DNA from 4 places in the Paenibacillus sp. Dod16 genome. Region 2 is predicted to be linked to each of the others. Evidence: riboswitches for the same ligand, from Rfam matches in the RefSeq annotation. Region 2 holds a riboswitch; each other region holds the start of a gene.
What was found. A riboswitch is a leader RNA that binds a small molecule or an ion and turns the genes downstream of it on or off. The one in region 2 is predicted to bind thiamine pyrophosphate.
Positions count from the first base shown of each region.

Region 1: it holds a riboswitch for thiamine pyrophosphate, as region 2 does, so the genes downstream of both, tenA (thiaminase II) here and ACPV3A_RS07100 (ECF transporter S component) in region 2, are expected to answer to the same signal.
Region 3: it holds a riboswitch for thiamine pyrophosphate, as region 2 does, so the genes downstream of both, ACPV3A_RS04555 (ABC transporter substrate-binding protein) here and ACPV3A_RS07100 (ECF transporter S component) in region 2, are expected to answer to the same signal.
Region 4: it holds a riboswitch for thiamine pyrophosphate, as region 2 does, so the genes downstream of both, ACPV3A_RS15390 (YkoF family thiamine/hydroxymethylpyrimidine-binding protein) here and ACPV3A_RS07100 (ECF transporter S component) in region 2, are expected to answer to the same signal.

Region 1 is NZ_JBNDYG010000007.1:82,786-90,149, forward strand. Features, by position in the region: gene ACPV3A_RS08080 (BglG family transcription antiterminator) at 159-2,111, opposite strand; gene thiE (thiamine phosphate synthase) at 2,367-3,032, opposite strand; gene thiD (bifunctional hydroxymethylpyrimidine kinase/phosphomethylpyrimidine kinase) at 3,029-4,045, opposite strand; gene thiM (hydroxyethylthiazole kinase) at 4,042-4,884, opposite strand; gene tenA (thiaminase II) at 4,937-5,623, opposite strand; TPP riboswitch at 5,763-5,866, opposite strand; gene ACPV3A_RS08105 (VOC family protein) at 6,129-6,629, shown strand; gene ACPV3A_RS08110 (hypothetical protein) at 6,771-7,091, shown strand.
Region 2 is NZ_JBNDYG010000006.1:652-8,015, reverse strand. Features, by position in the region: gene ACPV3A_RS07130 (AraC family transcriptional regulator) at 1-286, opposite strand, end outside; gene ACPV3A_RS07125 (LysE family translocator) at 293-889, opposite strand; gene ACPV3A_RS07120 (DMT family transporter) at 1,027-1,386, opposite strand; gene ACPV3A_RS07115 (TetR/AcrR family transcriptional regulator) at 1,391-1,960, opposite strand; gene ACPV3A_RS07110 (energy-coupling factor transporter transmembrane component T family protein) at 2,153-2,959, opposite strand; gene ACPV3A_RS07105 (ABC transporter ATP-binding protein) at 2,956-4,632, opposite strand; gene ACPV3A_RS07100 (ECF transporter S component) at 4,625-5,254, opposite strand; TPP riboswitch at 5,345-5,457, opposite strand; gene asd (archaetidylserine decarboxylase) at 5,622-6,425, shown strand; partial or broken gene ACPV3A_RS07090 (SDR family oxidoreductase) at 6,501-7,347, opposite strand.
Region 3 is NZ_JBNDYG010000004.1:132,939-140,302, forward strand. Features, by position in the region: gene ACPV3A_RS04540 (ABC transporter ATP-binding protein) at 1-711, opposite strand, end outside; gene ACPV3A_RS04545 (ABC transporter permease) at 765-1,520, opposite strand; gene ACPV3A_RS04550 (MTH1187 family thiamine-binding protein) at 1,517-1,810, opposite strand; gene ACPV3A_RS04555 (ABC transporter substrate-binding protein) at 1,903-2,934, opposite strand; TPP riboswitch at 3,049-3,160, opposite strand; gene ACPV3A_RS04560 (VOC family protein) at 3,334-3,717, opposite strand; gene ACPV3A_RS04565 (diguanylate cyclase domain-containing protein) at 3,951-5,486, shown strand; gene ACPV3A_RS04570 (EAL domain-containing protein) at 5,695-6,741, shown strand; gene ACPV3A_RS04575 (glycoside hydrolase family 65 protein) at 6,975-7,364, opposite strand, start outside.
Region 4 is NZ_JBNDYG010000018.1:55,732-63,095, forward strand. Features, by position in the region: gene ACPV3A_RS15370 (methyl-accepting chemotaxis protein) at 127-1,377, opposite strand; gene ACPV3A_RS15375 (class I SAM-dependent methyltransferase) at 1,561-2,283, opposite strand; gene ACPV3A_RS15380 (nucleotidyltransferase domain-containing protein) at 2,428-3,126, shown strand; gene ACPV3A_RS15385 (YjcZ family sporulation protein) at 3,244-3,342, shown strand; gene ACPV3A_RS15390 (YkoF family thiamine/hydroxymethylpyrimidine-binding protein) at 3,415-4,020, opposite strand; TPP riboswitch at 4,105-4,207, opposite strand; gene ACPV3A_RS15395 (nitroreductase family protein) at 4,393-4,995, opposite strand; gene ACPV3A_RS15400 (ABC transporter permease) at 5,527-6,480, shown strand; gene ACPV3A_RS15405 (iron chelate uptake ABC transporter family permease subunit) at 6,470-7,364, shown strand, end outside.

The DNA of each region.
Region 1 (7,364 bases), on a different contig from region 2:
AACTTCCGGAAAAACAGGTTTATTTCGCAATAAAATATCCCCACAAAGTGGGCCTATGCTACGATGCTTATTCCAAATACTTTGCGGGGGCCCCAAAAAAAATGTAAAAAGCAGGACGTATACGTCCTGCTTCATCATCACGGTTTCTACTACTAATTTTACCCTTTTAACGTATTCAGCAATCGCATCACGTCCGTCTCCTTAGACAACGCACGGACCAATGCCGGCTGCTCACTGATCCGTGACAATTCCCTGAACAGCTGCCTCATCTCTTCCCGCTCATCGTGCTTAACCGCGAGCAAGAACACAAGCTCTACCTTCTCGGCTCCCCAGGTAATCGGCTGCTTCAATGTAACAACAACGATACAGGACTGTTTAATCCACTCCGAGCTGCCATGAGGGATGGCAATGCCACCCCCAATCGTCGTAGCAGACATATTCTCACGAACCAGCACACTTTCCGTGTACCCAGCCTCGACATACCCCTTGTCCTCCAGCATTTGCGCAAACTTGGCGATTAACTGTTCTGGACGCTCTACCTCCTGTTGAGGAAAGACGAGAAAAGGTGTCGTATATTTCAAAAAGACCGATTCCTCAGTCGCCCTGCTGTCCGGCTCATCGAGCCCCCGGATCGCTTGCTCCAGCTTCCGCTCGTCACTGGCCTCGAGCAGAGGGGAAACGAGGATATAAGGTGATTTTAGCTCGGGCAGATCAACAGTTGTAATGACAAGATCCACCTCATGAGCTGCCAGATAATCCTCAACTTCCGCTTTGGACATCGTTGTCTCTACATGCACGGACGGGAATCTCCGTTCCACCTTCGCGAGAAGCAATTGGGACATCCCGACGCCCATGTGACACACAATAATGACCTTTTGAGGATGGCTTTCATTCTGGTGAAGCCGTTCCACAGAGGCCTGAAAGTGCAGCGTCAAATATGCGGCCTCCTCTTCGGGAAAGTGCAGATGGAGCGCTCCCCCTACCTCTTCCAATGCCATGATGACCCGATCGAACATATAGGGATACATCTTTTTGATCTCAGCCAGCATCGGATTGGACACAGCCAGACCATAATGAAGACGGTGCATGGTTGTGTACAAATGCACTTTCAACCCGTTCAATAATACCTGGTCCTTGGAGAAAGGGATCATATTCAGCTCCGACATCCGCCGAATCAATTGCTCAACCAATTGGGGCAGCAGAGGGTGGCTGTCTGCCAGATCGCTCCGCCCAGCGCCTCCGTCCTCCTGCGTGTATCGGAACTTCCCTCCAAGCAGGTGCAGGGTTAGATATGCGGTTTCTTCCTTGGAAAAAGGTACAGCGAACAGCTTTTGCAGCTGCCTCAAAAAGTCTATCGCCCATTCAAATTCCGCTTTGTTCTCCAAAAAGGCCATGTCCTGCTCGGAGAGCGAAATCGGCTGTCCCAGCTTGGTCCGTTTGACCATGAGCAGAATATGCAGCATCAGGCTTTCAAAGGTTTCATCGGTAAAGCGGAGCTGATGCTGCTTTTGCAACGCCTTCAACTCATTGTATACGGTTGCAATCTCATGCGGTTCATACTGATTACGCATCATCTGTCCCGTCAACTCCGGACGGTTGATCAGTTGGTTCAACCGCGCCAGCGCCATCCGTTTGTTCTTCTCCGTGCCCTCAATCATGAAACCTACACGCTGTTTCGTCATTAAGCTCAGATCAAAGCTGCGCAGCCAGTCCCCAATCTTTTCCATATCCCGACGGATAATTGCCTTGTTCACGTAAAACGGCGAAGCCAGGTTCTGCAGGGTTACGGGCTTCGCGTTCATCAAGAGCCGATAGGCCAGGTGCAGCACCCTTTCCTCGTCGGATTCATCCTCGGTGGTACGCTCGTTGGAGTACAAGCGGTGGAATAAATCAGCCTGATCCGCTTCTCCGATCTCCAGATAGACGCCAAGTCCCGGCCTTTTCACCAGATGGCCACTGGAGTGCTGAACTAAATATTCTTCAATCACCTTCAGATCGTTTCGGATCGTCTTCTCCGAGCACTCGGTCTGATCCGCCAGATCCTGAACGAGCCACAGCCGGTTCGGTTCCATTAATAAATTACGAAAAATCTCTTTTTGCCTATTATTCATTCCGATCTCCTATTCAACTTATTTGGAGAGCTCACTATTCGTGGAGCAGGTACATTGTCCTACGTATATCATATCCGGGTCGCTATGGCAATCTGATCTGGTATGGAACGCGAGAATGGACCCAAAGAATGGCATGTTGAGGGATAAGCTGAACATATACAGTAATTTAAAATCAGACGTGAAAAATAGAGTGCCGAAGAAATTCGACACTCTTGTTCATGATCCTTATCATGACCCTCTTACATTTTAAAAAATTCATTCGGTTGCACAGCGTATCTTTCCTATAAAAGCCTCCACAGCCTCTCGCGCCGACTCCGCTCCCGTCACGGCGGATATCACGGCGACGCCATCCGCACCCGCCCCCATCACTTCCTCCACGCGCTCCACGGTAATCCCGCCAATCCCAACAATCGGCAGGTGGATGCCAGCTTCGCGCATTTCTCGAAGGATCGCTGGGCCTTGCGCAGCCTTGGCATCATCCTTCGAGCGGGTCGGATAGATCGGGCCGATACCAAGATAATCGGCGCCGTGGAGAATGGCGCGCCTGGCTTCCTCAACAGAATGGGCCGAGACGCCCAGTATCCGATTGCCGATCCGCTTACGTACCGAAGCCGCAGATTCATCGTCCTGGCCGATGTGCACGCCGTCGGCGTTCAGCTTCAGTGCCAGCTCCACATCATCATTGACGATGAAGGGTACGCCCGCTTGGCGGCACTGATCCTGGATCCGGCGAGCCAGCCGGATCATCGGCTCGCCAACAAGTGCGCCCTGTCCCTTCTCGCGGAACTGGACCATGGTCGTGCCGCCGGCCAATGCATCCTGCACGACCCGGCTTGGCTCGACGATGCAATTCACGCTGCCAAGTACGAGATCCATCCGTAGATGCTGCCTCATCATCTCGGGTGTCACTCTGCCCGTCATCGCAGCACCTCCTGATGGCGGCGACGATACGCCCAATGATTCGTTGGGCCGTGTCCCTGTCCCAGGTTTAAGCCGTCCTCAATGGCCGCCTGGATGAATGTGCGCCCGTTCTGAATGGCATCGAATGCACTCAAGCCTTTGGCCAGGCCTGCGGTAATCGCGGCAGAGAAAGTACAGCCGGTACCATGCGTATGAACGGTATGAATTCTTTGTCCATATAATTCTGTAAAGGCGATACCATCGTATACGAGGTCCATGACTGGAGGACTGTCGGGATTACCGAATCTGTCATCGTTCTTGATCATGGGGGAGCGTCCCTCATAAAACTCCCCGTTATGGCTGGCGGTTCTTATTTGGCGATACGTACTTTCGGACTGAGACAACTCTTCCTGCTGCGTACCCGCCGCCATAGCTGATCCCCTGTCTCTTTCGTGATCCGCAACTTCACCGCCGCCGGTCATTCCCTCGTCATGGCCGCCTTTGATCACAACGATCTTGGGCCCCAGATCCTGGATACGTCTCGCCGCTTCCTTCCGATCTTCCTTCGTGCGGATACGCATCCCCGCCAATACTTCGGCCTCCGGTATATTGGGAGTGACAATTAACGCCAGCGGCAGCAAGTCCTCTCTTAAAGCCTGCACTGCTTCGCTTTGCAGCAGCTCCGCTCCGCCCTTGGCGATCATCACGGGATCCACAACGACCTTCTCCCAGCCGAATGCCCGGATCCGGTCAGCAGCCAGTCGAATGATCTCGGCATTGAACAGCATGCCTGTCTTCAATGCATCGACTCCGAGGTCCGAGCCAACCGCTTCAATCTGCTCCGCAGCTGCTTCGGGAGGCAGCGGATATACGCCGTGAACCCCCAATGTGTTCTGCACCGTGATCGCCGTAATCGCTGACATGCCGTATACGCCAAGCTCCTGGAAGGTTTTCAGATCGGCTTGAATGCCGGCACCGCCGCCGCTGTCAGACCCCGCAATCGTCAGTGCCCGAGGAACGTGAGACTTGCTCATCGTGCGCCACCTGCAGTGGACGCTTCCGCTTCCCGAACAGCGGCATAGCCCTCCAGCGAGCCCGGATGAAGCTTTGCCAGCTCATCCAGGAAAGCAATCTGGAAGCTTCCCGGTCCCTGGTCCGCGGTTCGCTCTGCAGCTCTCGCCGCCGCGGCCCCGTAGAAGGCCAGGCCCGCCGTACCGGCAAGCAGCAGGTTTGCTTCCACTGCGGCAAAGGCACCCAGCACCGAGGTCAGCAGGCACCCTGCGCCGGTCACCTTCGTGAGCAGAGCATCCCCGCCGGTAATGATACGTACTTCGATTCCATCGGTAATCACGTCCTCTTCACCGGTAATGGCCACGATCGTGCCTAATCCGCGCGCAGCCCGCACGGCCAGCTCGGCATGATCACTGCCCGTGCTGTTGCCAGCGTCTACGCCTTTGATCTCGCGGGCCTCCCCGACAAGGTGAGCGACTTCAGCCGCATTCCCGCGCACGAGCGATACCTTCACCTCGCTTAGAATCCGCAGCGCCGACTCCGTCCGAAAACGGGTTGCTCCCGCACCGACCGGGTCCAGCAGGACCGGCACGCCCTGTGCGTTCGCCGATTGTCCGGCTATGATCATCGCATCCACAAGCTCGCGATTCAGCGTGCCGATGTTCAATACGAGCGCGCCTGCGATGGCGGCCATATCCGCCACTTCCTCCGGCGCGTAAGCCATGACCGGCGACGCGCCCAGCGCGTACAAGCCGTTAGCCGTAAAATTCGTAACCACCACGTTCGTCATGTTGTGAACGAGGGGGCTCGTCTGCCGTACCTTTGTTAAAAGCGCCGAAACTTCATTTTCCCATGTATGCATATGAATCAGCCTCTCTTCGCTATATTGGAATTTATGAGCTAGTTAGGTCTCCTTACAGCACCGCAGCCTGCAGCGGCACCGGCCATTCCTCCTGCTTATAAGCCATATCCCAAAACATATACTCCAGCTGGCAGCTCAGCATAAAATGCTCCTTCATCCGTTCTCGCTCGGCTGCCGTCGCACGCTCCGCCCATTCATCGACACGGCTGCAGAACTTGGCTGTCGCGTCTTCCCCCCGGTTGCCGTAGAAATAAATCCAGTCGTAGAACGGATGGGATTCATCCGGCTTCACTTCATCCAGCAGCTTGCGGCCAATCTCCAGGTAGGTCCACGGGCAAGGCAGCAGTACGGCCATAATCTCGCCCAGACTGCCCTCATGCGCCACTGTAAGCATATGACGGATATAGTGATGAGCGGACGGAGCCAGCGGATAGCCTTGAAGCTCTTCGTAAGTCACCCCGGCGGCTGCGCAAAAATTCTGATGCGGATGCACCTCGCTATGCAGGATGAATGAGATTTGTTCGTTAAAGGTTGCGATCTCTTCGCGGCTGGTCGATTTGGATATGGCGATGCCGTAAATCCGCATGTAGGCGTTCAAATACTCAAAATCCTGCTTCACATAGTGGATCAGCTGTTCCCGCGCCAGTTTCCCCTCGGCAATACCTTTTACAAAGGGATGATCGAAGATTGCTTGAAAAATGCCTCCCGCCTGCTGACGGAGCTCTTGCGTAAAACTCATTTTTGTCCCCACCTCCAACATATTGAAGAGCAGGAAGTCCATAAGACACGACTTTCCAGGCAACGCTAAAAAGCCACCCCGAAAACTGGAGCGGCTTCGTCAACAAGCCCGAGTGCGCCAAAAACGCACCAAGACCTTATATACGAAGGCTCCACTTTCCTACGCTAGTACGAACTAGATCAGGTTCAAAGGGTCCAAGATACGCTCTTGTCTCAGCCGCTAACGGCTCCCCTAGTGGACTTCCTATTCTTTTGTCTAATACTGTACATAGGTTTGTAGATGCTGTCAAACGTTAACGGTTCGCGGACAGAACCCCACGAGCGAAATCTTCCGTGATCGGTGGATCATGATGTTGTACGGTGGCAGAGGTCTTTCGCGAATAAAAAACGCCGGCTACCCAACACTTGTTTCAGAAACACTGACGCTGGGTTGTCATGTATTCCCCTACATAATGAGTACATAAACGTTATTCAAAAAAATGAAGTTTAAAGGAGCGAGCTTATTTATGACGAACCCATCAAAAGCGGTTAACCCCATTCCGGATGGCTACACCTCCGTGACACCATGGATTATCTCAAGAAACTCCACAGCGCTGATTGAATTCCTGGAGCAGGCTTTTCAAGCCGAAGAGTTAGCCCGCGTCTATGTTGGCGATGGTGTCATCGGCCATGCCGAGGTGCGAATCGGGGATGCCGTCGTCATGATGTTTGACGCGAAGCCGGAATGGCCGGATAGCCCGGCGTACCTCCGCTTATATGTTGAGGATTGCGATGCTGCTTACCAGCAAGCGCTCGCCGCAGGAGCCGTCTCGGTGACGGAGCCAACGAGTTTGTTCTTCGGCGACCGGGTGGGACGGGTACGGGACCCGTTCGGCAACTTATGGTGGATTCAGACGCGATTGGAGGACCTGACGCCCGAGGAGATGGAACGACGCGCCCAGGACACGGATTACATGAAAGCAATGACCTATGTTGCCGGAGCGGAAATCGTGGTGAAGATTTCGTAACAAGGTGAAGGGAAGCAAAAGCGTTATTTCAGGGAGAACATGGGTGGTTCGGTTCCCGGGGGTAGCGTGGATGGCTGTCGATTATGATCGATGTAGGGACCGGGTAACTCAGAGTAGCTATGGTTTAGAGGTAGAAACTGGGTGAACACAGAGTATGTAGCTGCTGCTGGGATTGGTGCGACTGCTGGGATTGGTGCGACTGCTGGGATTGATGCTACTGGGATTGATGCTACTGCTGGGATTGGTGCGACTGCTGGGATTGATGCTACTGGGATTGATGCTACTGGGATTGGTGCTACTGCTGGGATTGGTGCTACTGCTGGTATTGATGCTACTGTTGGTATTGATGCTACTGCTGTATTGGTGTTACTGCTGGGCTTGGTGCTATTACTGATCTTGATGCGGCTACTAGTCTTAGTGCGACTGCTCGGAGGGCAAGCGTACTGGGGATACGTTATTTAACTGAAAAGGCGTAATTTTCGAGAGCTAACGGACACCAGATACGCTATTTCTAGAATATGATGGTAAATAGGCACCTTTTTGCGGTAATAAGGGATCCTGTGTCCGTTAGTTTTAAGAATTGGGATCGAATTAGGCAAATAAGGGAACTGGTGTCCGTTAACAGGGGCCTTGATGCTAACTGCAGGTATTGAGGCTACTGCTGATCTTGGTGCTACTGCTGATCTTGGTGCTACTGCTGGTATTGATGCTACTGCTGGTATTTGGTGCTACTGC
Region 2 (7,364 bases):
TTTTCTGAATCAATTCCAGAAATAACTCCGGATGAATATAGATCATCACATAATCGATGCCCGTTCGTTCCTGGGACCAGCCATCATGATTCTGCTCCGGATGGAACAGCATAACCCCGCTTTGGTAAGAAGCCTGCTGACTGCCGTCCAGCGAGTACTTCTGAATGCCGCGCAGCGTGACGCCGAGGGCATACTCCTCGTGATAATGCTTTTTATATTTGAAATCCGTCAGGCTCGCGGACAGCGCCGTAATGCCCACCGCTTTTTTATAGATAAACTGCTCCATCTTCCATCACCCCTTTATGAGCTCCGGTATGCCGGATACGACGATTGCCGAGTACAGCAGAAACAAAGCCAGGATCGTGTTGGTCGTTCTCCGATATTTTTGCATAATTCCTTGAAAAAGGCTACCGCACACGGCCCAGGTCATATACGCGGACAGCCCGATTAACGATACCGCGACAACAAACGCCGAGATGACAGGACCTGCCGTATAATACGGCATGACGTAGCTCGGAATGACCGTCAACGTAAACAATACCACCTTCGGATTGAGAAACTGCATCAGAAAGCCGGACGTGAAGGACGCCGTTTGATTCGTGCCGGACTTGGATACGTCCATGGTATACACCTGATACGTGAGATACAGCATGAACAGGCAGCCTACGATCCGCAAAATTGGCAGTACGATTGGCATGCCTGTAGAGAGCAGCTGGCCCAATACCACGGAAGCAGCAATTAATAAGAAAAAAGCGATAGAGGCTCCGGCAATGTAGCGCAAGGTCTTCTTCATGCCGGAATGCTGAACCGAAGACAAAATGACGATGTTGGATGGCCCCGGCGAGAAAGCCACGATAAAGCAGTAAATAAAAAAAGAAGACAGGTTCATGATGATAGCTCCTAACAAAGGAATTTCCTTTGTCATTATAGAGCTGGAGGCGAAGCGGGGCATAGTACATTATTGCGGCGGAACTAGAGCCGCACGAATACGGCTCTTCCCGCAGATTCCGGTTTCTTCTATCGCCCTTAGTGACCGGACTGGTGCGTCTTCGGTTGTTCCTGCGCATGCGCGCTGCCGGATAGATTCAGCAGAACGACCCCTGCGATGATCAGCAGGATCGAGAACATTTTCAGACCATTAATCTGCTCCGCAAAGAACATATAACCGATTACGGTAATGATCATAATGCCAAGCCCCGACCAGATCGCGTAAGCCACGGATATTTCAATCTGCTTCAAGCTCAGCGTCAGGAAGCTCAAGCTGCAAATATAGAATACCACCAGCAGCACGCTGGGCAGCGGTTTGCTGAACCCCTCCGACAGCTTCATGTTCAGCGTCCCCGCCACTTCAAACAGAATAGCCAAACTTAAATAGAACCAATGCATAATCTCAAGACTCCTCCCGTTTCTCTGCAGCAATCCCGAACAGCAAGATGTCCATAACGGACTGCAGCAGCTCCCCCAGCGGCAATTGATGCTTCACCGTCGCCCTCGAATCGTAAATCTGATGGAGCGATCCGAGATACAGATCGATGAACAGCGGCATATGAATCCGTTTGATGCTTCCCTCGGCCATGCCCCGCTCCATCAGCTCGGTGACAATGCCCCATTCCTCTCGGAAAAAGGTGTCCAGCTTCTCCCATTGCGCATAATGCGTGCGCTTCAGATCCGGCAGCATCCCCAAATCCATCTGCTCCATCTCCTGGGGCAGACAGATTAGAATCTGGTGTATCTTCTCCAGAACGGTAAGCCCCGCATCCGCCGCAATTTCACGTTCGCGCTGCTGGATGTGCCGGATCATCCCGTCAATGATATGTTCAACAATCTCTTCCTTGGATGAGAAGTGCTCATAGATCGTCCGTTTACTAATGGCAAGGACGCGGGCCAGATCACTGACCGTAAACGTAAATCCTTGCCGCTGAATTAAGCGGATCGTTTCATTCAATATTCGCTCGCGCAAGTGAACTAACTCCCCTTCTGGTACCATAAATACTATTCTGGTACCATCAGTATTATAACGCCTCGATCAGCATGAAATCCAGACATGATTTTTTAAATATAACGGGGAAGAAGTTAGCTTAACTTTAAATCTCATAACAAAAAAAGCCCGCTTACGTAACGTAAGCAGACTCTTTTTGCTTTCACCAACCCTTTAATCAAACCGCACGTCGCCAATGCCGAACCATGGAAAATATCCGGATGCGGCATAAGCGAAAGCGGCCGCAACTGCAAGCAATCCGATAACCAGAAGATCATAGCGTGAATAACGCGACGGGTAATAATACGTTCGGGACTTCGCCTGATCGCCGTCGAATTGCTTGGCCTCCATCGCGGCGGCCACCCGATGGGCCCGGCGGATGCTCTGTGCCAGCAGCGGCACTATATACAATCCTGCGCGGTTCACCATGCCGCGAATCCCGCGAATCGGGCGGACTCCTCGTACCTTCAAGGCTTGGCGGCGAATCACATATTCCTCCCATACCATTGGCAGCAGCCGGATTGAAGCCATGAAGCTGTAAGCATACTTGGGCGCCAGCCGCAGCTTCTGCATCAGGCTGTAGAATAAATCCACCGAGGACGTTGTGGTCACGAGCAGCAGCCCCTCCGAGGCAAAGGCAATTCCCTTAAAGCCCAAATGCAGCCCCCGGTAGAAGCTTTCTTCCGATACCCGGAACAACCCCCACTCCCACCAGATCGTCTCTCCCTTACCGAACAGCATCATGGAAGAGGCGGACGATATGAAGGCAAGCAGAAACGGAATGAAGAACAACAGCATTTTCCACGGCTTCACCCCGCTGAGCACCACGAGACAGACCATAAAGATGAACGCCTGATACAAAACAAAATCAAGATCATGGGTTAACACCGTCATGAAAAACAGCGCACAGATCAGACCCAGCTTCACCACCGGATTCGCCCGGTGCAGCCAAGTGATCCGCACGGGATTCCATATGTTCATGCGTTCACCCCCGTGAGGCGATGATCGGCCGCGGCTAAGGTACCTTGAGGGCCTGCAGAGCCGTTTACTCCATTAGCCGTCTGCCCGGATGCAATCCCGCCAGACCAGCGCGGGGAGGGCATGCTCGAGGTCAGCTGTCCCTCCCGTATTTCCCATATATGTGTGGCGACCCGCTGCGCGATCTCCATTTCATGCGTCACCATGAGAATGGCGGTTCCCGCACGACGCAGCTTCTCGCACATCTCCAGAATCGCGAATGTATTCCGCGCATCCTGTCCGAAGGTCGGCTCATCCAGAAGCAGGACGGACGGCTGTCTTGCCATGGCCGTAGCCACGCTCAAGCGGCGCTTTTGGCCTGTCGACAGCTGGTACGGATGCCTGGCCTCCAAGCCATTCAATCCAAAACGTTCAAGACAGCGCTCGGCCTGCGCCTTCGCTTCCTCCGGCGGCACATGATCCACCAGCAGCGAGTAAACCACCTCATCGCCGATGCGCTCCGTCAGGAATTGAAGCTCCGGATTCTGAAACACGAATCCGATTTGGCGCAGCTGCTGCTCTCTCTTCTTCCGCACCTTCCTGCGTTTGCCCTGAATGACCTCTTCCCCGCAGAGCATATAGGTCCCTTCGGCGCGAAGCAGCCCCATCAAACTGAGCAGCAGCGAGCTTTTGCCTGCTCCGTTCGGCCCTACCACCGCAATGAATTGTCCCGGAAACACCTCGGCCGAAGGGAGAGTGATGACCGGTTTATCCCATCTCATTCCCCTGAAATTCGCCAGTTGAATGACAGACTCCCCACGTTGAGCATACGGCGGAGCAGCCTCATGCAGGAGATTACCCCGCTCATCGCCAAGCGCATCGACCGGAGCAAACAACTCTCTGCCCGCCCGGGTCTGCGCATAATCTTCCCATACGCCGGGATACCAGATTCCATAGGCTTGGAGTTCCCGCTCGAATTCTGCGAATATCGCTGCCGGAGGACCTTCGCCCAGAATCACGCCATCCGGGCTGAACAGCACGACACGATCCACGTATCTGGCCATTTCTTCGATCCGGTGCTCCACGATGATCAGTGTTCGCCCTTCCGATACGGCCTTCACCGCCGACCAGATTTGCTCCCTTCCTTCCGGGTCGAGCAAGGCAGATGGCTCGTCAAGGAACAGCACCTCCGGCTCCAGCAGCAGAGCCGAAGCCAGCGCTAACCTTTGCTTCATGCCTTGGGACAAATGCCCGATCGGCATATGAAGCTCCTCAAGATCAAGCCCCACCTCGCGGAGCGCCGCTTGCATCCGCTCCTTCATCTCATGGCGGGGGACACTTAGATTTTCCAGTACGAAAGCCAGCTCTTCATCCACGTACGGCATGCAGAACTGGGTATCCGGATCTTGGAATACATACCCCCAAGAGCGCGGAACCAGCTGCGACTCGCATTTCATCGGCACCTCCGTTGCGCGGGGAATCATCCCGCTAAGCACCTGCAGCAGCGTGGATTTGCCGCAGCCGCTCGGACCGAGCAGCAGCACCTTCTCCCCGCGGACAGCCGAGAAGGAGAGGTCTTTGAACATCAGTCGCTCCTCGCCCGGATACTTCAGACGCAATCCCTCCACATACACGGCCGGTTCCGAAACCATCTCAGCGGACTGAGCCGGAACCAGGCTAACCGTGGCATTAGACATGGCGCGGATCATCCAGTGCTTCGTAATCCTTCTTCGACGCAGGACGCAGCAGGGATGTGACGCCCGTGCGGTCCAAGGCTTTGGCCAGCAAGAGCATGAGCAGGCCTGCAATGACGGCACCGCTGAGTACCCGCATACCGTATTTGGCCAGGAACATCCACGTCTGCAGGTCATCGGTATAGCTGTAATAGAAGTCCATGATCATCGATCCGATGGCTGCGCCTGCTCCGGCAATCGCCAGCGTCCACGCCGAGGTGCTCCGATAACGGAACGCCGCGAATACCAATTCTGCCCCAAGTCCTTGAATGAGGCCATACAGCAGCAGAGTCAATCCCCAGCCGCTGCCAAACAGCACTTCCACGTGGGCAGCCGCCACTTCCGCAATGATGGCCACTCCCGGCTTACGGATTAGCAAGTAAGCAAGCGTGGCTGCAGCGAACCACATTCCGTATAACAACTCATCCGCTTCAAAGAACAGCGGTTTTAACAGATTGTAAACCGAACCCCAGAAGTGATAAATGACGCCAAGCACCAGCGATACCAACACCGTCACCAAAATATCGCTTAACCGCAGCCCTTTTCGGGGCTGAACCCCCAACTTCTCTTGCATAGATGTTCCCATAACCACACATTCCCCTCTCCACCTCTATTTTTGTATAAACACAACAAAAAACCGTCTGGAAAACGCGCAGACGGAAAAATAGGCCCTATGTAGGCAGGGTCGGATATTCTCTACGCTGGCATTACCCAGTTCAGATTAACGGTCAACAGCGGATAGCAGCTGCAATCTCAGCCTGATTCACTCAAGCCCCCGTATTCCCTATTCGGTTTCATGTTAATCTTAAAATACACATTCGTTCTCCAATTAGCAAGAACCTTTTTTCAAAAATGGCTATTTATTGATTTCCAGCTCATTCTATGTCAATATCAGAGTGATTGGCTTTTCCACCAACGTTTATTGCTGACACCTATGCACAAAGGAGAATGACATGGCTAAACAATTGCTGCGTCTGATGACTGAGCTGTCCTCCCGCAAGTGGCTGTCCCGAATCATGGGGCATTGTTCCCACAGCCGGCTGAGCCGTCATCTAATACCTGCATTCATACGAATTTATCAAATCCCGGCGCATGAAGCGGAGAAAGAAATCCACGAATACCGCTCACTGAACGAATTCTTTTCCCGCCGGTTAAAAATAGGCCTGCGCGCCATAGACGACACCGCCGATGCCATGGTAAGCCCCGTCGATGCCACGATTTCGGCGATGTGCGCCGTTAATGCCGGCACCATTCTGAGCGTCAAGGGACAGGATTATACCCTGAGCGAGCTGCTCGCCAAATCACCGAGAATGGAAAACTACATCAACGGTTATGCATTTGTATTGTATTTAAGCCCAACCGACTATCATCGCATTCATTCCCCGGTAACCGGTGTTCAGGCGGAAAGCGAGCATCTAAAGGGACGCGTTTACCCCGTGAACGATTTTGCGATGACCCATATCCGGCACGTGCTCAGCCGTAATGAGCGCCTCATTACCTATATTGCGCATGAGTTCGGCGAAGTTGCCGTCGTGAAGGTCGGAGCCATGAACGTGAGCAGCATCCGTTATGCTGACGAGAACGTGAAGAAATACGAGATCGGCGATGAACTCGCGTACTTTGAATTCGGCTCTACCGTCGTGCTTCTGACAGAGAACGGCACGTTTACTCCGCGCGGTGACCTGGAACCCGGCTCCAAGGTGAAGATGGGAGAGCTGCTTGGTTTGCTACACCCGTCCCCAACCAGAAAAGGGTAACGCCATTCACCTTACCAAGCTTCACCAAGCATCGCATGACAAGTTAAGGCCATGAATCATTCGCTGCATGAATGATTAACGCCTGTCCAGCATCCGATAAACGATCCGCTGAAACAGCCGATCCGGCAGCACGCCCTTGATCCATGCGGTCAGCCGCGTACCTCGGGGCAGCGTATAGCGGAACCTCGGTTTGGACATGGACGCAATGTTTGCCACAAGCCTGGCTACCTCCTGCGGATCCCCGCTTCCCCTGGCTGTCCGCTCGGAATAGTCCAGCACGCCCTTCAGCAGACCGCTGTAGGGTGATCCTTCCTTTACCGTAAGCTCCCCAAAACTTTTATTCCAGATCGGCGTGCCATAGGCACCGGGCTGGATCAGTACGACATCGATGCCAAAGGGCATCAACTCCATGGACAGGCTCTCACCAAACCCCTCCAGCGCAAATTTGGATGCCGCATAGGGACCAAAAGCCGACCACGCCGCTAATGCTGCTCATGAGAATGATTTTGGATCGTCCGGTCTTGCGCAGCAGCGGGAGCATATGCTGCGTTACCGATACGGTCCCGAATAAATTCGTCTCCAACTGCTTGCGCCAGACGCTGAGCGGTACTTCCTCCACCATGCCGCCTACCGCTTCGCCGGCGTTGTTCACCAGCACGTCCAATCGGCCGAACTTCTGCTCTAACTCCCAAGCAGCAGCCTTGACTTGTTCCTCCAAGCATATATCCAGCTGGAATACGTGAATGCGCTCGACAACGTCTGCTTGTTCGGCTCGGGTCATCAGCTCTGCAGCCGCCTCCGGCCTGCGCAGACCCGCTGCCACGTCATAGCCCGCTTTTGCCAACTCCAAGCTGATGAGCAGTCCGAACCCGCTCGACGCGCCCGTGATCAGCGCAACCTTTCCTGCTCCCGCCGTTACCACCGGATCACCGCTTGCTC
Region 3 (7,364 bases), on a different contig from region 2:
GATGGTTCCGGGCCGTGCTGATAGGATATAGATACTGTCCGAGAGGAGCAGCGCCTCCTCGATATGATGGGTAATCATCAGCACCGAACGGCGCGTATCCTCCCAGATATCGAGCAGCCAGCGCTGCATATCGCTGCGCGTTAACGCATCCAATGCACTGAACGGTTCGTCCAGGCACATAACTTCCTGCGGACTCATCAGTGCGCGAAGAAAAGCCGCCCGCTGCTGCATTCCGCCAGAGAGGGTGTGCGGATAGGCCTTTTCGAAGCCGCTGAGTCCGGCGCGTTCCATCCAGCTGCGGGCATGTTCCCTGGCAGCGGCTTTCGAGGTGCCTCTCAGCTCCTCGGGAAGGAGCACATTGTCCTCCACCGTACGCCAAGGGAATAGGGCCGGCTGTTGAGGCATATAGGCGATGCGGCCTTTTTCCCCGGTCACGTCCTGACCGTCCATGAGGACAGAGCCTGCATCCGGAGCTGTTAACCCCCCAATGATATGGAAGAGAGTGCTCTTTCCGCTGCCTGAGGGACCGATTAAGGAGACGAATTCCCCGGGTTGTACTTGAAGCGAAAGGCCATCCAGCACATGCACTTCGCTGCGCCGGTCGCGGAAGGTTTTTCGAAGGGTGCGAACCTCGAGGGCAGGTGCGGTTGAGACCGACGCAGCCGACGGGTCAGCCCCGTCCTGGACCGTCAGGGGTACTTGATGTGTCATATCGACAAATGGCCTCCTATCATATAAGATTCGTTACGTCTATTCACGGAGACTCAACCTTTTCGATTCCAGCGGATGAGCCGCTTCTCCAGCAGAGTGATCAGCAGCACCATCAGCAGGCTGAGCAGGACGATGACCAGGATGGCAACAAACACCCGATCCGTGCGGTAGCCGGATTTTTGCAGCATCATGTAGTAACCGATTCCCCGGTCCGAGCCGATCCATTCCCCGATAACCGCACCCATGACCGAATAGGTGGCCGCAATTCGAATCCCGGAGAAGATGGAGGGAAGGGCATGCGGCAGCTCCAGCTTGCTGAAAATTTGCCAAGAGGTAGCCCCCGCCATCTGCATGTAGTTCATCATGGTTCGGTCAGTACGGGCCAGTCCGTCCAGTGCCGCAACAGCGACGGGGAAGAAGCAGACCAGCGTAATCACGATAACCTTGGGCAGCATGCCGAAGCCGAACCAAATCATGAGAAGCGGGGCTAGGGCGATTGTCGGCACATTCTGGCTAAGAATAAGAAGTGGATAAAGAGCGGTTTTGAGAAAAGGAACCATGTGCAGTGCCAGCGAGATGACTAGGCCGATCGCCGTACCGATCATAAATCCGACCAAGGTTAATTGCAGGGTGGCCGCTGTATGCTGGAAGAGACCGGAAGCTCCGGTAACGGCCTCATGCCCGATGGCCGTCGGCGCAGGCAGAATAAAAGGTTCAATGTCGAATATAGATACTGCGGCCTGCCATACCACCAAAAAGAAGAGGACCGCCACAACGGGCGGCCAAACCGAACTCCACCAGCTTCTCATGGACGGTATTTCTCAGTCAGCTTATCCATGCTGATGCCGCTGGGATGATGAGCGATTTTAACTTGGGATATGATGCTGGGACTTCCCGCATTCACCAGCGCTTCATGCATGCGCTCCACGATCTTGAGCAGCTCGGCGAGCTCACCTTCCATGGTCGTTTCGAGTGCATGAACCTCGTATTTCACGCCTGATTCCTGAATGACCTTAATCGCTTCATCTACATAAGGGATGCTGTCGGCCCCGTTTGGCGTTCTCGGTATCACTTGAATGCTCAAAAGTGTATTCGCCATGTAAACTCATCCTTTCGTGCAAGCTATAATGTATTGGAAGAAAGGCAGCCTTTTGCAAAGGCCGACTTTCTTCTTTTTAAATAAAAATAGCCTTATGGCTGCTCCGGTAAAAAATCATTGGTGAATGCGCGGTCCGCGTCAAGTTCCTTCTCCAGCAGCTTACGCTCAAACATCCAGTCTGCATATCCCGACCATACTTCGGCTTTCTGTTCGCCCCAGCGGGATGCATCATCCTGATAACGGGGGCTCAACCATTTCTGGCTGGCGAGAACCAGTTCGGCATCCAGGTCAGGAACCGCCTTCGTAAGCAGAGCTGCGGCATCTTCAGGATGTTGAATCGCATAGTCGTATCCTTTTGAAGTCGCCCGCATGAACGCTTTGATAAGCTCGGGGTCCTCCTGGATCAGCTTCTCGTTCGTCACGATCACTGGTGTGTAATAATCAAGCTGCTCGGAGTAGTCCTTCACATAAATCATGTCAAGCGGTTCATTGCGAAGCTCAGCTTCAATCCCCGTCCAAGCATAGAAGATCCAGGCAAAATCAATGTCGCGTTTGACGGCCGTAAAATAATCAGCATCGCCCATATTGACCATATTCACCTTGCTGACATCGGCGCCATCGATCTCCATGATGGATTTCATGACGGCCTCCTCCACAGGCGAGCCCCAGCCGCCATAGGATTTTCCTTCAAAATCGCCTGCCTTCACGATGCCTTTGTCCTTGGGGGCGGCAAAGCCGGACGTATTATGCTGAATGATCGCTGCAATGGAAACGAGCGGCAAGCCTTGGGTTCTGGCCAGCGTTACGCCTTCCTGATAACTGATGCCAAACGGCACGTTTCCGGATGCGACCAGTGTATCCGTACCGCCTGCTCCCGGCTGGACGATCTGGACATTAAGCCCTTCTTCCTCATAATACCCAAGCTCCTTCGCTGCATACAGGCCGGTGTGATTCGTATTGGCGGACCAATCGAGCATCAGCTGCACGTCACGGAGTTTCTCGGAAGTCTGACTGCCTTCGCCTTCGGCACCTGTCTTCTTGTTCTGTCCGTTTGTACCGCATCCGGACGCGACCATAAGCAGGACGCAAGCGAGAAGCAGCGGAATCCATCTTCCCTTCTTCATCGTTTCTTCTCTCCTTTGAGTTCTCTTTCTATTACCTCGCAACTCCACAAAAAAAACGCCCTGATGATATCAGGACGCATGACGGCGTAAGTGTATACCACGGCAAATAAATAGCTGCCGCAAACATGGGCTTCCTACGCTGGCATTACCCAGATCAGGTGTAAGGGTCAGTATCATATCGGATACACTCTCAGCCGGCCATATCCCAGCTCCCCCGGTATTTATGAAGTTTCGATCATTACATCCGCTATTATAGTCCTAACACACCAGACCTGTCTAGTTCGAAGAGGTATGAACGAGGCAGGTCTTTGCTTAGAACACTTATGCAATGGGAAGGATTAATTGATCCTATGAACCTTTCACGAGATAAAGTATTTGAAAAAGGCTTCTACGTAGAGGTTAGCGCTGGAAGAACTCAATCCATTCCCCTTCGGGACCATGCACGAAGAAATAACGGAAACCATTCGGGAGCGTCACGATCTCCTCGTCCAAGTGAGGAACGTCAAGTCCTTGAACCCGGGCATATTCCTCTTCAATGTTATCCGTGCTGACTGCAAAATGATGAACGGTGCCCTCCGCTGGCAGCGTGTCGCTGTATCCCTGAATAAGCTCGACTTCCGTCTCGTTGCTGCCGTTAAATCCGAGGAACGCCAGCTGGATGACGCCATTCGTATGGGTCAGGCGATCCTTTAGTTCTAGTCCGACTACGGATGTATAGAAGGCGATTGTAGCTTCTAGGTCCCGGACAACAATACCAACATGATCTAATCGTTTCTTTGACATGGTTCAACACCCTTTCCGATCCATATGAGATATGACTGAAATATTATCACATAATCCCTATACGTCAAGTGGGAGTTGTGTTCATGCAGGGGCTGATACAGATGATTTTTCTTTCATTTCCTCATCTTTACTTTTGGGTGGGTAAAAAGTATCATGAGAAATAGAAAGATTAATTCAAAAGACCTAACATATGAAAGTGATCCAGCTTACCTTTTGGCCGAGGAGGAATGCTTATGAGTCCAACTCCAGCAGATCATCTGTGGATTCGACTCGCCATGATATATGCATTCATTCAGATTATGATTGCTCTGTGGATGCCTGAGGCTTTATCGCTTCAGCGTGTTCTAGTCATTATTCCTCCTGCAGCCGCCTCCGTTTATTTAATGCGGATTAGTCGGCGTTATGAGGTTCATCTTCGCAGGTTTTGGCTTATTGTGAGTCTCGGATTAATGGGGGATGCAGCGGCACGAATCATTCACGCTTGTTATGTTTGGTTTGAAAAAGAGAGCGCTTTCTCGCCGATCCTAACCCACTTATTCTGGGGACTTGAACTCATTCTGTTCGCAAGTTCTCTCATTTATTTATTCCGGCATGTTCAAGGATCGTTTCGGGGGCTCCGGTTTATGCTGGATATCGTGATTGTTGGCATTGCCGTCATGACAGTAGGGTGGGAATATTTCATCAAGCCTGAGCTTCAGGGTCTTGCCCATGAGGCAGTATGGGGAAACCTTTGGGTGGACATGCTGTATCCCCTGTGCGCAATGGTACTTATTTTTTTTACGCTGGTGTTGTATTTTAATACCGGACTGTTAGGGAAAAGGGCGGCCATTCTGTTATGTCTTGGCGGAAGCGCTTATATTGCCGGAGATGCCCTGTACATCTATCTCGTTGATCTGATGGGTATCGAGGTTCGTTCCTATCTGTATCCGCTTTATACGATATCGGTATTATTCATTAGTTTCGCAGGTGGGCAGTCCGCTCCTAATTCCCGTAAACCATCCGTTGGCGAGCGGGAGCCGCGTTCAGTCGGAAACCTGATCGTAAGGTACCTGCTTCCCTACAGCGTGCTTGGCGGGATGTTTGCCCTTATGGCGGAGCGGGTTGGAGGGGGGACTGGACTGTTTACCGGCCTATCCCTGTGCGTGATCCTGATTCTGTTCAGGCAGATTTTAATCCAGTTCGAGAACGATCGCTTGTTTGACCGACTGCATGAGAGTCTGATGCAGAGTGAAGCCCTGGCACATCGTGATGATCTGACGGGGCTGTATAATCGCCGTTATTTTAATGCAAGGCTGGCGGGCTCGCTGAAGGAGGCGGACCGCGCAGGTTCCCGTGTAGGCTTGCTGTATATGGATATGAACCGTTTCAAACGAGTCAATGACCGATACGGCCACCGTGCCGGCGATTTGTTGATACGAAAGGTTGCAGACCGGCTTCAATCCCTTGAGTCTAAGGGAGTTTTGGTTTCCCGTTTAGGAGGAGACGAATTCACCGTTATGATCCATCCGGCTGGTGAGGATCAGGAGCTGATCTGGATGGCGGAGGAGATTTGGACGATGCTTAGCGAGCCGTACGAATTGGAAGGGCATGAAGTCCGAACCACGCCGAGTATCGGCATTGCGGTTTATCCGGATCATGCCAGAAATGACCAGGAGCTGATTGGTCGCGCTGATGCCGCGATGTATGCGGCAAAGGAACGGAACGCCCCTTGGCATTTTGATGTGGAGCGGACGATGCTGCTGCAGCTTTTGGATCAAAAGGTTGAGTAGATCAAGCATGACCATCGTATTGACAATACGTTGTTAAAAGCAATATAAGTCGATTTTTGTAGAATTTGGCGTAATCATTGCACGAATCTTGCGCATTTCTCTTAAAATAGGTCATAACTTCAATATAAAATCCATAAAATGCAAAGAAATCATATTCAAAATGCCGATAAGAAGCATAGTGAGAGCTAGCTTGCCAAGGAGGACGAACATGATTTGCGACAATTGCAGCACCTTTGAACCGATTGAGGACCAGGGGACCATTCATATGAAGCCTGCAAGTGGAGAGCTTATTCAGTTGCTGGCAGTGAACGGCTACGCGGTACAAGAGAACAATGAGGGTTGTGCTGTAAACTACAAGGTACGTGCGGACCTGATCTCCATGATGAAGTGTCTGCAGCCCCTTCCGCTGAAGATTCGTCAAGAGCTGTCCTTCTGTGTTACCGGTGGAGAAGCTCCGCAAATCCGGCATTCGTGGACCCCTATGCAAAAGTTCGAACTGCAGATGGAGCATTACGATATGGTAAGTATCATTTTACATAAGCAGTTTACGAGCTATATGCAGCCCATCGTGGATTCGTCCGAGCAGATCGTTGCCTACGAATTTCTCCTTCGTCCGGTAGAGTGGGGAGCCAGGTTCCAGCCGTATGAGCTGTTTGAGACAGCCCGTAAAACCGGATTGCATGCATTCCTAGACCGGGCGGCACGAACCAGTGCCATTGAGACCAGTGCCGAGTGGCTTCCCACTGGCGTGAAGCGATTCGTGAACTTCCTGCCATCCTCCATATATGATGCGCAGATGTGTCTTAGCCACACCTTCCATACCATAGACAGGCTCCATCTGGATCCGAAGGATTTCGTATTTGAGGTTGTGGAAACCGAGAAGATTGATGATGTTGAGCATTTGCAATCGATTTTCGAGGTGTATCGGAGTCATGGAATCTCGGTAGCCATGGATGACGTTGGGGCAGGTTATTCCACATTGGAGCAGATGATTAAGCTTAAGCCGGATTATGTAAAGATCGACCGGAGTCTGATCGACCATTGCGATCGTAATCGCTCGCAGCAGGAGCAGCTCAAAATGATCACGAACAAGGCACATGATTTTGGGGCCATGGTGCTGGCTGAAGGCATTGAGAGACGGGAGGAGTTTCATTTTTGCCGAGATATCGGGATCGAGCTCTCGCAGGGGTATTTGTTTGGGAAGCCATCTGAACGGCCTCCGCGTGATCCTCATTCTCAACTCATCTATTCATAGCATACATAATCGGTATTTCCCCCGCCATCGGGATGCGGAGCTTTGCATCTGATTGTCACAGCCTTTGGCTGAGTTCAGACGATATAGATGCTTGGCGTGGATGAAAACGAGCCCTTTAAGAAGGAGCAATGCTGCCTGAAGGAGCCCGTTTTCTGTAACAACAAGAGCCCTGGAATGTTCTCCAGGGCTCTTGTTGTTATATAACTCGGTAGTTTTTATTAGACGTATGCCTGTTATCTTGCGGCTTGGACCTCTCCAAATCCGTCGATGCTGTACTCCTTGCCATTCACGTTCAGGACAGCCGGCGTATCCGTTTCGTTGACGATGATGGTTTCCTTGCCTTTGACGTTGACCTTCAGGCGGGAACCGCGGAACATCACCTTGAAGGAGAAGGAAGACCAGTGACCTGGAATGAATGGATTCAAATGCAATACGCCGTCCTTCACGCGCAAGCCGCCGAAGCCATGCACAACGGACATCCAGGTTCCCGCCATACTGGTTGTATGACAGCCGTCCTCGGTATCGTTGTTGTAGTTGTCCAGATCCAGGCGAGCTGTACGGAGGTACATCTCGTACGCCTTCTCCTGGTACCCAAGCTCGCACGCGAGAATGGAGTGTACGCA
Region 4 (7,364 bases), on a different contig from region 2:
CATACTCGAAAATGTGTCCAATGAAGAATGGCTGTGCTCAGGATGTTATCCTAGCACAGCCATTTTTTGCATTTCGGCTCGTTGCCGCTTCGAAAGCGCGTATACATTATGTAGCGTGTACCTTACTTAAAATTTGAAAATGTTGATCGTTTTTTGCAGCCGGAAAACGGCATTATTCATTGCTTCCGCTTCCTCGGCCATCTTCTGGATCGATGAGATGCCTTCATTCATGGATGCCGACACCTGCTCCGTTCCCGCGGCGGATTGCTGCGTGATTGCCGATATATTCTGAATCGCGGAAGAAATGCTCTTCGCACTTTCGAGCATGGATTCGCTCTCCTTGGAGAAAGCGGCGATCTGTTCCGAAATATACTGCACACTGTTTACAATCTCCATGAACACCAGCTCAGCTTCACGGATCATTTCGGTTTGCTGCCTGACGACCTCTTCATTAATTTTAATGTTCTGGGTGGCATGTTTCACGTCCGATTCGATGCTCCGTACGAGATTGAATACTTCCCGTGTTGATGACGTGGATTCTTCGGCCAATTTACGCACCTCTTGGGCGACAACGGCAAAGCCGGCGCCGTGCTCGCCTGCTCTTGCCGCTTCAATGGATGCGTTCAAGGATAACAAGTTGGTCTGATCGGCAAGTTCCGAGATCGTCTCCGTGATCTGGGTAATTCCTCTGGCACTCCGGGCCAGTGCATCAATGGACTCCGCGACTTTGGCCGTTGCGTCAATATTACGCTGCATTCCTGCGGACTGCTTGGCGACGGAGTCCCTTCCTTGCTCTACCAGTCCCAGCGTTTCGATCGAACGGGTATTCATTTCCTGGGTTGAATGCGTATAGTTGCTGACCTTCTCCTCGATCTCGCCAATGGAATGTGTCATTTCGGCTACGTCTTCCGAAATTTCGTTAGCCCCGACGGCCAGCTCATTGGAAGATAAGGAGACTTGATTCATCACTTGAATGAGCTCCTGGTTTTTAATCGAGATATTGGAGCTTGAGGTCATGACCTGACGCGTAATATCCGAGGTTTCCTGCAATATTTTACGAAGCTTGTCCACCATGCTGTTGAATGTTCTGCTGAGATCGTTCATGCCCCCAACCTCTTCAACCTGGAAGGTGAAGTCGCCTTTAGCGATTTTGGCAGAAACGCTGGAGATTTCCGCAAAGGAGTTAGTAAGCGTTTTCTCAATAAGACGAGAAAGAGGAAAAGTAAGACCGGTTAGTACCACCACGATGACCACGCCAATGATTGCTTTACCCATTAGAATAAATGCAAGCAGCATTGGAACCGCAAACAAAGCGGCGATGAGAAAACAGGCTGCAGTAATTTTTCGTGAGATAGGGAGTCTGTTGAACCATGCCATAAGAATGAGTCCTCCTCAATAACATAGGATATATTTACCATGATTATAGCATCGACGGGCAAAACTAGATAGGACGAATTGACAAAAAGTGTTGGATTAGGTCGAAAGAACTGAAGTTGAGGAGGGAGAGGGGACACGTAGCAAATATGCGAATCCCCACTTGATGCACAGATATGAAAAGGTTTATTTTACTGCCCGGAATAAGGCGGAAGCGAGATAATCGGTATTATCCAGAATCATGCGGTCATGCTTGAACAGCGTTTCCCAGAGCGCAACATCGAACAGGAGTCCTTTATCACGCTGTTCAAATGTATCCAGATGACGTGTCTGCTCTTCCTTTAACTGCTCATTGAAGTGGTTGTACTCCAGAATTTCTTCCTGTTTAAACCCGCAAGCCAAGAGGGATTCCGTCCATTCTTCTCTCATCATCAGATTAGGTATTCCGAAGAATTCGAGCAGTTCCTGAAGCTTTGCTTCCGGCATGGGTTTATCTAGCAGTAATTCTCTGTCCAGCAGGACGCCTCCGCGATCCAGAACGCGGTAATATTCGGGCAGCGATTTCGAAGTATCCGTAAATACGGTAACAGACTCAGCCATGATCAGATCAAATTGGTTGTCCTCGAAAGGCAATGCGCATACATCGGCTTGATGGAACTGCACGTCGATTTCCATCGCTTCGGCTCGTGCTCGTGCTTTTTTGATCATATTTTCGTTCAGATCAATAGCTGTCACTTGATACCCCATCTCCGAAAGATGGCATGCGGTTCTGCCAGTTCCGCACCCCACCTCCAGAATGCGGCTGCCCGGTTGAATGGGATAATTCTTCAGCATTCTGAGGGTTGCCTCGAATCCTCCCGGGTGGGCACTGCCCATGCCTAATTTAGAGAGCATATGAATGTAGTTCATCTCATCTATCCCTTCTTCCCTTGTCATCAACATGAGGGTAATCGTTTATTTACCATATGATTCAGGTACGTTTAGGGTTTTAGCTGAATTAGATATTTTGAGCCCTTTTTTCGGGAGGATCAGAGTCATAATGGAGGAAACGTCATGAGGATGGAACCGGTAGAGGCAGCGGAACGCGTCATTCAACACGATTATCCCGACTGTTTGCTTGCCGTGCTTGGCGGCAGCGCGAGCAGAGGCGAATATAATGAACAATCCGATTTGGACATTATGGTCCTTGAACGAGAGGGTCATGATTTCAGCAGGAGGACGATAGAGGCGCATGGATGGATCGCGGAAATCTTTATATTGTCTTTATCCTCCTATCGCGAATATTTTGACGAGGGAGTGATCGCGGCGAATCCGTCATTTCAGCGGATGATCGCAGAAGGGACGGTGCTGCGCCTTATGCCCGAGGGGGAAGAGGTGCGGACGGAAGCCCAAAGCGATTTGGATTACGGACCTCTGCCCTTGACGATAACCGATATTAACGACTACCGTTATGTGCTAACCGAGTACATGCTGGACTTGAAGAGTCCCCGAAGCGATGGTGAAAAATGGTTTACGGTGCACAAAATAGCCGCGATTCTCTGTGATTTTGTACTTAGGGTGAACCGGGAGTGGACGGGTGAAGGGAAAACGCTGTTCCGCCTGTTTAACCGCTTTGACACAATTTTAGGAGAGCGATTGGAAACAGCGCTCGCGGCGATGTATCGCCAAGATGATCCTTCTGTTCTAATGGCATTTACCGAGGAAATGCTCCGTCCGTACGGAGGGAAACTTCTCATCGGTTATGAGGAATAAAATATCGATGCCAATAGATAAAGAGAGGTACATTAGCCGTGACGCTAGCAAGGCGCAGGAAATACTATAATAGTGTGATTACATCACGGCATACTTTAAATCCAGGAGGGGATCTTCATGAGCGGAGTATATGGCGGCGGTGAATATGGCAATTCAGTAGGAATTATTTTGGTTCTCTTTATCCTGCTCGTAATCATCTTGAGTGCTTGGGTTTAAACCGTCAAGATTCTTGGCAGTAGTGACAGAAAAGCCCGGCGCATGCCGGGCTTTTGTCTGCCTCAATCGAACTCAATTCGATGCGGCTTTAACCGAGGGGCTGTGAGCGGACACCACTGCAGTCATGACCAGATGGCTGCTGTCGGATTGGATCGCATGCAAAAACGCCTCTTCAAGAGACCCGAACACCCGGGATAAGGATCCGTCCAACCGGCTGGCGTAATGAATGCTTCCGGCGAACGTACCGGCTGCCTTCGCACGATTTACTTCACTGTAGATGACATCCATGTAGTTGTCCGTACCCATGGGGTAAAGAGCGAATTGGCAGGCAGTCTCCATATCGGCATGTTCTCCGATGTCGTTGTTCAAGCGGGTTGAATCCTCAGTCATATATACATCGGCGTCCGTATCTCCGGGGCAGCCAATGGAATAAGTGCCATTAAAAACAGTGTGCACGCCACTCGCCGCAGCATGGGCGAATATCGCTCTTGTAACATCAAAGACATGCTCTGCACGTCCACGAATACAAGTGCTCACATCGTCTGTCTGAATCCACACCTTTCCCGCATCCACAGATTGTAGAGCGCCCAGGATGACCTCCACAAACCGGTCTGTCATGGGAAATACCGAGAACCGGCATCCGACGATCCGGCTGGTTCCGCAAACAAGCTCATTCATTTTCATTTCCTCCCCATTATATAAGTCCACGCAAAAAAACCGCACCCCATGAAGAAGGTGCAGTTATGCCTACGAAAAGAAATAAACATAAATGCTACACTTCCCCACGCTAGTATGACCTAGATCGGGTGATAAGGGTTAACGGCAGCCCGCCGTCTCTCAGCACATGGCACCCCTAGTACAGCCAATATCTTATGTAGTTGGTTACCGCAAGATTTGCCCCGGAGCTTCATGTTACCGTAGAAGTTCGAGGGTTCTTACCTGTGTAATTGTATCGTTTTGCCATCGGTTTTTCAATCTTTGCCCATTATAAAAAAAACCGCCTGTCCCATTTGCAGGAACTTAGGGAGGCGGCTTTTTTCATCTGTTTGATTAGTTATATACTTTCACGCGATCTTCAAGCGGTGCAAATTCTTTTTCGCCTGGTTCAGCAACCGGCTTACCGAAAGGCATTTGAGCAATCAGCTTCCAGCTTTCCGGGACGTTCCATTCGGCTTTTACTTTTTCGTCGATCAGCGGGTTGTAGTGCTGCAGGGATGCGCCCAGACCTTCTGCTTCAAGGGATGTCCATACTACAAATTGCAGCATGCCGTTGGATTGGTTGGACCAAACCGGGAAATTGTCGGCATAAGCGGCAAAGCTTTGTTGCAGCCCCGCAATGACGTTATTGTCCTCGAAGAACAGTACCGTACCGTAACCAGCGCGGAATGAAGCCATTTTGTCGGCAGTGGATTTGAATGCTTCTTCATCGCCAACAACTTCCTTCAGGATGCCTTCCGTGATGTTCCACAGTTTATCGTGCTGTTCGCCAAGCAATACAACGACGCGTGCACTTTGGGAGTTGAAAGAAGACGGAGTATACTTAACCGCTTCGTTTACGATTTCCTGAATACGCTCGTCCGAGATAACGGATTCTTTGCTAATCCCGTAATAAGAACGGCGATTTTTGAGTGCAGCTGAAAAATCTTTAGACATTGAAAAAAAACCTCCTGGTGTAATCGAATTTGCATACGCCTGATTAGAAGATGTCCCTTACTACAAGCAAATATGCATTTTACGTTATTAGCCATAAAACCAATTATTATTCCACACTAACTTACGTTTAGTTAGAAATAATAATTCTGTTAGGATATTAATATAACTTAGAGGAATTGTCAACGACTTTATATAATTTTTCTTATCCATTTAATAAGAATTGAAACAGTCGTTTTTAGAGAAGTCTCATCATTGCAGAAGCTGCATTAAAGGGAGATTTAACCAAAGTGTGATTCTGTCCTGAGGATATAAGCTATGTCTCCACCTAACTTCATATTATGAACAATTCATGAACAAAATATACTTGTATGAACAATTTAATTGATTTTGATTCTCAATTATACTTGTCGAGCCAGAATGAGGATGATATAATGCATATCAGAACGCGATTGATAATCAATCTCAATGAGAATGGTGACGAAAATTGCATGATCCCGGGTATTTAGAGACATACGCATAGAAGGAAGAGCCATGAAGATTAGATACTTATTTGCAGCCGTTGTGGTACTCTCGATAATCTCATTATTTATTGGAGTTAAGGATATCTCGCCACTGCAATTGTTCTCGATGACAGAACAACAACAGCATATTATGCTTGTCAGCCGGATTCCTAGGCTTGTCAGTCTCATATTGGCGGGTGTCAGCATGAGCATCTGCGGATTGATCATGCAGCAGCTCAGCCGCAATAAGTTCGTATCGCCCACCACGGCAGGTACGATGGACTCTGCCAGACTGGGGATATTGGTAGCCATGCTTGTCTTCACGACAAGCGGACCGCTTATCAAAATGCTTGTGGCATTTGTATTCGCTCTGGCAGGAACCTTTATCTTCATGAAGATACTGGATCGGATTAAGTTCAAGGATGCGATCTTCATCCCGCTCGTAGGGCTGATGTTCGGTAATATCGTCAGTTCGATCGCCACCTTCTTTGCATACAAATATGATCTTATTCAGAATATGTCCGCATGGCTCCAGGGTGATTTTTCCATGATCATGAAGGGCCAGTATGAAATGCTCTATCTTAGTATCCCGCTTGTGATTCTGGCGTATCTGTTCGCCAACAAGTTTACGGTGGCCGGAATGGGAGAGGAGTTTGCTACCAACCTGGGCCTTCACTACCGGAGAGTCGTGAATCTGGGACTGGTCATCGTGGCGCTGGTTACGGCTTCCGTCGTGCTGACGGTCGGCGTGATTCCGTTTCTTGGTCTGATCATACCTAATATTGTTAGTTTGTACTTAGGAGACCATTTGAAAAAAAGCCTTTCGCATACCGCGCTGCTGGGGGCCGGTTTCGTACTGTTCTGTGACATCCTGGGCCGGATCATTATTTATCCCTATGAAATTCCGATTAGTCTAACCGTGGGCGTACTCGGAAGCGGTATATTCATTTTCTTACTGATGAGGAGAAAGGCTTATGACTTATAAAGCCAAACTCGGCCTGTTGGCCGCAGCGGCAATCATCCTGGTGGCAGTCTTTCTGTTCATTGATCTTGGCGGTAACTGGGATTACGCCCTACCAAGACGAATCAAGAAGGTGCTTGCCATTATTCTGACCGGCGGGGCGATCGCTCTGTCTACCACGGTGTTTCAAACGGTCACGAATAACCGGATACTGACGCCAAGCGTGATGGGATTGGATTCCTTGTATATCCTGATCCAGACGACCGTGATCTTTGTCTTCGGCTCCTTCACGCTGTATAAAATGGGCAGCAATGTTAACTTTTTGATCAATGTCGGCGCGATGATCCTATTTGCCGGGATCCTTTATAAGATTTTGTTCCAGAGGGAAGGAAACAACATTTACTTCCTGCTGCTGATCGGCATGATATTCGGAACCCTGTTCTCCAGCATGTCTTCCTTTATGGAAGTGCTGATTGACCCGAACGAGTTCCAGTTTGTAGCCGACAAAATGTTTGCCAGCTTTAACAATGTGAAGACCGAGCTTCTGGTCCTTTCCGTCATTGTCGTAGCGCTGACCTTGCTGTACTTTGCCCGATTTGCCAAGTACCTGAACGTGCTGGCACTAGGTCGTGAGCAGGCGATCAACCTCGGCGTGAATTATGATTATGTAGTGAAGCGGCTTCTGATTGTGGTTGCCGTTCTGATCTCGGTGGCTACCGCTTTGGTAGGTCCGATTACATTCCTCGGGCTCCTGGTGGTCAATGTTGCCTACGAAGTGATGAAGACATACAGGCATTCATATTTAATAGCAGCATCCATACTGATTAGCATTATTGCGCTGGTCGGCGGTCAATTGGTTGTAGAGCGGGTGTTCACGTTCTCTACAACGCTCAGCGTCATTATCAACT